Regions from separate parts of the Variovorax xiamenensis genome, predicted to be linked through region 1. Evidence: riboswitches for the same ligand, from Rfam matches in the RefSeq annotation. Region 1 holds a riboswitch; the other holds the start of a gene.
The links. A riboswitch is a leader RNA that binds a small molecule or an ion and turns the genes downstream of it on or off. The one in region 1 is predicted to bind glycine.
Positions count from the first base shown of each region.

Region 2: another riboswitch for glycine. It lies ahead of SFB74_RS04475 (D-amino acid dehydrogenase); the one in region 1 lies ahead of gcvT (glycine cleavage system aminomethyltransferase GcvT).

Region 1 is NZ_CP139038.1:4,416,473-4,419,864, reverse strand. It holds gene gcvP (aminomethyl-transferring glycine dehydrogenase) at 1-233, opposite strand, end outside; gene gcvH (glycine cleavage system protein GcvH) at 288-659, opposite strand; gene gcvT (glycine cleavage system aminomethyltransferase GcvT) at 732-1,826, opposite strand; glycine riboswitch at 1,956-2,069, opposite strand; glycine riboswitch at 2,082-2,174, opposite strand; gene SFB74_RS20160 (YkvA family protein) at 2,221-2,601, opposite strand; gene SFB74_RS20155 (hypothetical protein) at 2,680-3,240, opposite strand; gene SFB74_RS20150 (L,D-transpeptidase Cds6 family protein) at 3,343-3,392, opposite strand, start outside.
Region 2 is NZ_CP139038.1:1,052,829-1,056,220, reverse strand. It holds gene rfbD (dTDP-4-dehydrorhamnose reductase) at 1-261, opposite strand, end outside; gene rfbB (dTDP-glucose 4,6-dehydratase) at 258-1,334, opposite strand; glycine riboswitch at 1,451-1,548, shown strand; glycine riboswitch at 1,552-1,657, shown strand; gene SFB74_RS04475 (D-amino acid dehydrogenase) at 1,752-3,059, shown strand; gene SFB74_RS04470 (RtcB family protein) at 3,079-3,392, opposite strand, start outside.

The sequences.
Region 1 (3,392 bases):
ATCGCCTTCAGCTCGGCCAGCGCGTCGGCTTCGGTCACCGGCGCGGGCAGGCGCATCGGCTTCGCTCGGCGGATGGCCGCCGGCACGATGCCGTCGATGAGCTCGGCGCGCGTCTCCGAGCCGATCGCCGGCAGCATGCGCGCCTCGTCCGCCGCATCGATGCCGATGTGGCGGGCGAGGAATTCTTCGGCGTTCTCTAGTTCTTGCAAAGAAGGAAGGGCGGGCGTCGGCATGGCGGTGAAGGCTCGGAGGGAAAAGACAAAGGTGCTGATGAAAGGCTCAGCGGATCAGGATTCGGCGGCGAACTTGTCGTAGGAGGCCGCGTCCAGCAGGGCGTCGAGCTGCGCGGGGTCGCTCAGCTTGACCTTGAAGAACCAGCCGGCGGCCAGCGGGTCGCTGTTGGCCAGCGACGGATCGGCGCGCAGGGCTTCGTTCACTTCGGTGATCTCGCCCGACACGGGCATGAACACGTCGGCCGCGGCCTTGACCGATTCGACGACGCCGGCGACTTCACCCTGCGCGAAGGTCTTGCCGACTTCGGGCAGGTCGACGAACACCACGTCGCCCAGCGCGTCCTGCGCGTGCACGGTGATGCCGACGGTGGCTGCGTCGCCTTCGGCCGACACCCATTCGTGGTCCTTGGTGTACTTGATGCTCATGGTGGAAAAACTCCTCGTGGAAAAAATGGATCGGGGTGCAGAGCCTAGCCGGTCTGTCTGACTCGGATGAGGTCAGCCGCGGTAGTAGCGGGTGGGCACGAACGGCATGGTCGAGACCTCCATCGGCACCGGCTTGCCGCGCACGATGGCCTGCACGCGCGTGCCGGGCTCGGCGAAGGCGGTGGCCACGTAGCCCATGGCGATGCAGCGGTCGGCCGTGGGGCCGAGCAGGCCACTGGTGACGGCGCCGATGTCGTGGCCCTCGAAGGACTGCAGCACCGTGCCGTCGCGCACCGGAACGCGCTCGAGGGCGACGAGGCCCACGCGCTTGCGCTTCAGCGTGTCGTGGTCGGTGTGGCCGGCGGCTCCTGCAGTGGAGGCGGCGAGCTGCGCGAGGATCTTCGCGGCGCCCGGGAAGCCGCCTTCGCGTGCCCCGCCCGCGCGGCGTACCTTCTGCATCGCCCAGTTGAGCGAGGCTTCGACCGGCGTGGTGGTGGTGTCGATGTCGTTGCCGTAGAGGCACAGGCCTGCTTCGAGCCGCAGCGAGTTGCGCGCGCCCAGGCCGATGGGCTTGACCTCGGGCTGGGCCAGCAGCAAGCGGGCGAGGCGCTCGGCGTCGGATGCGGCCACCGAGATCTCGAAGCCGTCCTCGCCGGTGTAGCCGCTGCGGGTGACGAAGGCCGGAATGCCGCCGATCTGCACCGCGCCGCCCGTCATGAAGACGAAGCGCTCGACGCCGGGCGACAGCCGTGCCAGCGTGGCGGCGGCCTGCGGGCCCTGCAGGGCGAGCAGGGCGTGGTCGGGCAGGGGGCGAACTTCGCAGCGCGAGCCGATCTTCTGCTGGATGTGGGCGATGTCGGCCACCTTGCAGGCCCCGTTGACGATCACGAAGATCGAGCCGTTGCCCTCGTTGAAGAACATCAGGTCGTCGAGGATGCCGCCCTCGTCATCCAGCAGCAGTCCGTAGCGCTGCTTGCCGGCGGGCAGGTCGATCACGTCGACGGGCATCAGGGTCTCGAAGGCGGCCGCGGCGTCGGGCCCGACCAGGCGCAGCTGGCCCATGTGGGAAATGTCGAACAGGCCGGCCGCGTCGCGCGTGTGCTTGTGCTCGGCCATCAGGCCGGCGGGGTACTGGACCGGCATCGAATAGCCGGCGAAGGGCACCATGCGGGCGCCCAGTTCCAGGTGGAGGTCGTACAGCGGCGTCTTGAGAAGCGGGGCGTCGGGAGTAGCGGAGGAAGAAGCGGCCACGGGGCACTCCAAAGGGGCAGTCGAAATCCATGACGCAAGCCATGGGCCACCCCTGCTGTCCGCTTTACCTGAGAGATTCGCCCCACGATCGGGGTTTGCTCCTTCGGTGGGCCGCTGCTTCTGCTTCAGATGCGGCGGCCTCTCTCCAGCAAGGAAACGCCGGTTTTCACCGGCGCCTCGTCAGTCCTTTTGCCTGAGCGTTCGGGGGAAACCCCTGCGCCTTCGGCGGCCCCGGCATGCGGGGCTCTCTCCTGACCCCGGGAAGTGTAGTGGATCGCGCGGGCCGGCCGGCGGATTTGCCCTTGCGTACTCAGCGCGCCCACAGGTACCAGGCCCCGGCGCCGGCCGCGATCCACACGGCCACGACCAGCGCGACACCCCATCGGCTGGTCGGCCTGGAGCCCGAACTCCGCATCCAGGCGTCGGCCTGCTCGCGGCATTCGGCGAGCACGGAAGTCGGAATCAGCCGGATCGTGAGCCAGATCAGCCCCGGCAGCAGCAGCACGTCGTCGACGTAGCCCAGCACCGGAACGAAGTCGGGAATCAGGTCGATCGGGCTGAGCGCATAGGCCACCACGAAGACGCCCAGCGCCTTGGCATACCAGGGCGTGGAGGCGTGCCGGCATGCGAACCAGAGCGTGACGCCGTCGCGCTTGAGGCGCCTGGCCCAGCCGCGAAGGCGTGCGGACAACGAAGTGGGGGCGGGAGGAGAGGAGTTCACCCGGCGATGGTGTCACGGGCCGGGCCGGCCGCTGTCTTCACAGGAAGGTCAGTGCATGACCTCGGCCGGCGGCAGCAGCCGGTCGATGCGCTCGCGCAGCGATTCGGCGCGCTCGACGCCGGCGGTCTTCTCGATTTCGGTGAGCATCAACGCGGCGATGGTCAGCATCGCCTCGCGGTCGCGCGCTTCGCGCAGCGCGTCGCGCATCTGCAGCGCGAACTTCGGGTCGCGGCGCACGAACATGCGCTCGCAGATGTCGAACAGGAACATGCGCGTGGTGGCCAGCGAACGCTTGCCGTCGAAGGTGTCGGCCGAGGTGGCCACCTGGATCGGCTCGGCGGCGGGAATGGGCGAGGGCGCGGGCTGCGCGGGAGGGGCCACGGGCGCGGCTGCAGCTGCCGCCGCGGCCTTGGGGCTCTGCAGGTAGCCCTTCTCGATCAGCGCCTGGATGGCCCGCTCGGCTTCATCGCGATTGGCGAAGAGCGGACTGAAGTCGGTCAGGGAGCGCCGGCCGTCGGCCATCAGCAGCAGGGCGCGTTCGCGCTGGGTGAGCGTGCGCTGTCCGCCCTGGAGTTCGTTGCGCGCCTTGTCGGTCTTGGTGGGAAACATGGCAGCCACAGCTTTCGGGAAACGAGGGCTGCAGCATCGTTGCAAGTAGTGACATCTTCGTGAACCGTTTGACTTACAGGGCCATTGGTCCGGGCGCCTGCATCAGCCGCCCGCGCTCTCCTTGCGGATGAGCCAGCGGCCCCCCACGCGCT
Region 2 (3,392 bases), 3.4 Mb from region 1:
CACACCGGGCGACGTGGCGTTGAGCTTGCGCGCGAACTCGGGCTCGCTCTCGGCCTTGTCGACGGCGGTGTGCGCTGCCGCATTGACGATCACGTCGGGGCGGACCTTCAGCACCGTGTCGGCCAGCTCCTCCGGACGGCTGAAGTCGGCGTGGAGGTCGGTGCTGTCGAAATCGAGCGCGACCAGTTCACCAAGCGGCGCCAGGCTGCGCTGCAGTTCCCAGCCGACCTGTCCGCCCTTGCCCAGCAGCAGCAGCTTCATGCCGCGGCCTTCGCGTTGTTGTCGTACTGCTTCTCGACCCATTCGCGGTAGGCGCCGCTTTGAACGTTGCGCACCCACTCGCTGTTCGCGAGGTACCACTCCACGGTCTTGCGGATGCCGGTGTCGAAGGTTTCGGCGGGCTTCCAGCCGAGTTCGGCTTCGAGCTTGCGCGCGTCGATGGCGTAGCGGCGATCATGGCCGGGACGGTCCGTGACGTAGGTGACCTGTTCCTTGTAGGGCTTGCCGTCGGCACGGGGGCGCAGTTCGTCGAGCAGCGCGCACACGGTATTGACGATCTCGATGTTGGGCTTCTCGTTCCAGCCGCCCACGTTGTAGGTCTCGCCGAGCTTGCCGGCTTCGAGCACTCGGCGGATGGCGCTGCAGTGGTCCTTCACGTAGAGCCAGTCACGCACCTGCATGCCGTCGCCATACACGGGCAGGCTCTTGCCGGCCAGCGCGTTGACGATCATCAGGGGGATCAACTTCTCGGGGAAGTGGAACGGGCCGTAGTTGTTCGAGCAGTTGGTGGTCAGCACCGGCAGGCCGTAGGTGTGGTGCCAGGCGCGCACGAGGTGGTCGCTGGCCGCCTTGCTGGCCGAGTAGGGGCTGTTCGGCTCGTACTTGTTCTCTTCGGTGAAGGCCGGGTCGGTCTTGGAGAGCGAGCCGTAGACCTCGTCGGTCGACACGTGCAGGAAGCGGAAGGCCGACTTCTGATCGGCCGGCAGCGCGCTCCAGAAGCCACGCACCGACTCGAGCAGGCGGAAGGTGCCGAGCACGTTGGTCTGCACGAAGTCTTCGGGGCCGTGGATCGAGCGGTCGACATGCGACTCGGCGGCGAAGTTCACGACGGCGCGCGGCTTGTGCTCGGCCAGCAGGCGGTCGATGAGGGCGCTGTCGCCGATGTCGCCCTGAACGAAGATGTGCTTCGGGTTGCCCTTGAGCGACGCGAGCGTCTCGAGGTTGCCCGCGTAGGTCAGCTTGTCGAGGTTGATGACGGGCTCGTCGCTGTTCGCGATCCAGTCGAGTACGAAATTGGCGCCGATGAAGCCGGCACCGCCGGTAACCAGGATCATGAAGTCCCCTGCTGTTGTGTGGAACGATCGCCCTGCGGCAAATCAACAGGCGATTATCCCATCGGGCAAAAGGAGAAAAATCAAAGGTTGGCGCCCGCGCGAGCCCCACCTACAATCCCCCCACTGCAGGAGAGCGGGCCACCCCGGTGGCCCTACCGAAGGCGCAAACTCCCATAAACGCTCAGGTCGGTCCTCACGGGCCTGTACTGCACCAACTGAAACGCCGTCTGGAGAGCCGCCACGCCACGTGGCGCACCGAAGGAGCAAACCCTCTGCGGGCGCAGCGGGTGAATCTCTCAGGTACCGAGGACAGGGGGAGCGGCAACTTGGACTGCGGTCGTCCAGTTGCTTTCGCTATTCATTCGATAGCAAACAACACCCGCCGTTCAAGCGCTGCATCCTCAAAAGGTACTTGAAATGCGCGTGATCGTTCTCGGCGCCGGCCTGCTCGGCGTGACCTCGGCTTACTACCTCCAGCAACTCGGCCACGAAGTGACCGTGATCGACCGGCAGGCGACCCCGGCCGCAGAAACCAGCTTCGCCAACGGCGGGCAGATCTCCGTCAGCCACGCCGAACCCTGGGCCAACCCCAGCGCCCCCCTGAAGGTGCTGCAATGGCTCGGCAAGGAAGACGCCCCGCTGCTCTTCCGCATGCGCGCCGACATGCGCCAGTGGCTCTGGGGCCTGCAGTTCCTGCGCGAATGCACCCCGGCGCGCACCCGCCACAACATCGAACAGATCGTTCGTCTCGGCACATACAGCCGCTCGATGTTGCAACAGTTGCGCCGCGACACCGGTCTCAGCTACGACCAGCGCACACAGGGCATCCTGCACTTCTACACGACGCAGAAGGAGTTCGACGGCGCCCTCGAGCCCGCCGAGCAGATGCGCGCCCTGGGCTGCGAGCGCCAGGTCATCTCGGCCGACGAGGCCGTGAAGATCGAGCCCGCCCTCGCCCACATCCGTCCGAAGCTGGCCGGCGCCACCTACACGGCCGAGGATGAATCCGGCGACGCCAACCGCTTCGCCCGCGAGCTCGTGGGCCTGGCCGCAGCCGCGGGCGTGAAGTTCCTGATGAGCCACACCGTGACCGCGCTGCGCGAGGCCGCCGGCAGCATCGACCACGTCGAGGCCACCGACAGCGAAGGCCGCTTCCAACGCATCCGCGGCGACGCCTTCGTGCTGGCCATGGGCTCGCTCAGCCCGCTGTACGCCGCGCCGCTGGGCATCCGCCTGCCGATCTACCCGGCCAAGGGCTACTCGGTGACGCTGCCCGTCAAGGACGCCTCGAAGGCCCACCAGGTCTCGCTGACGGATGACGAATTCAAGCTCGTGTTCTCGCGCTACACCTCGGCGTCGGGCGACCGGCTGCGCATCGCCGGCACGGCCGAACTCAACGGCTACGACCGCGACCTGAACCGCGTGCGCTGCGAAGCCATCGTGCGTCGCGTCGAAGAGCTTTTTCCCGGCGCCGGCGACACCACCCAGGCCCAGTTCTGGACCGGCCTGCGCCCCGCCACGCCGAGCAACGTCCCGCTGATCGGCAAGACGAAGCTGCCGAACCTGTTCCTCAACACCGGCCACGGCACCCTGGGCTGGACGCACGCCTGCGGCTCGGGCAAGTCGATCGCGCGGATCGTGAGCGGGCTGGAGCCGGAGGTCGATTTCGCGTTCACGGGGATGCCGGCCCCCAAGCCGCGCATCCCCCAACCCGCACTGGGCTGACGAACCGGCAAACCCCGGATCACGCCTTGAACGTGATCCAGGGCCTGAGCCGCACCGCACAGTGGATCAGGCCCGCACGCTCCTGCGCGTCGATCACCTCGCCGATGGGCTTGTAGGCCTGCGGCGCTTCCTCGATCCGGCGCTCCTCCCGCAAGGTCACGCACTGCCAGCTTGCCTGCACGTCGACGGGCGCCGGCCGCATCGCGCGTACCTGCTGCCGGCGCATCCGCCGGCCAGCGCCATGGCTGCACGACCAGAGCCAGTCTTCGTGCCCCAGTCCGGCCACCAGATAAGAGTAGTCGCCCATCGAGCCGGGAATCAGCGCCAGATCGC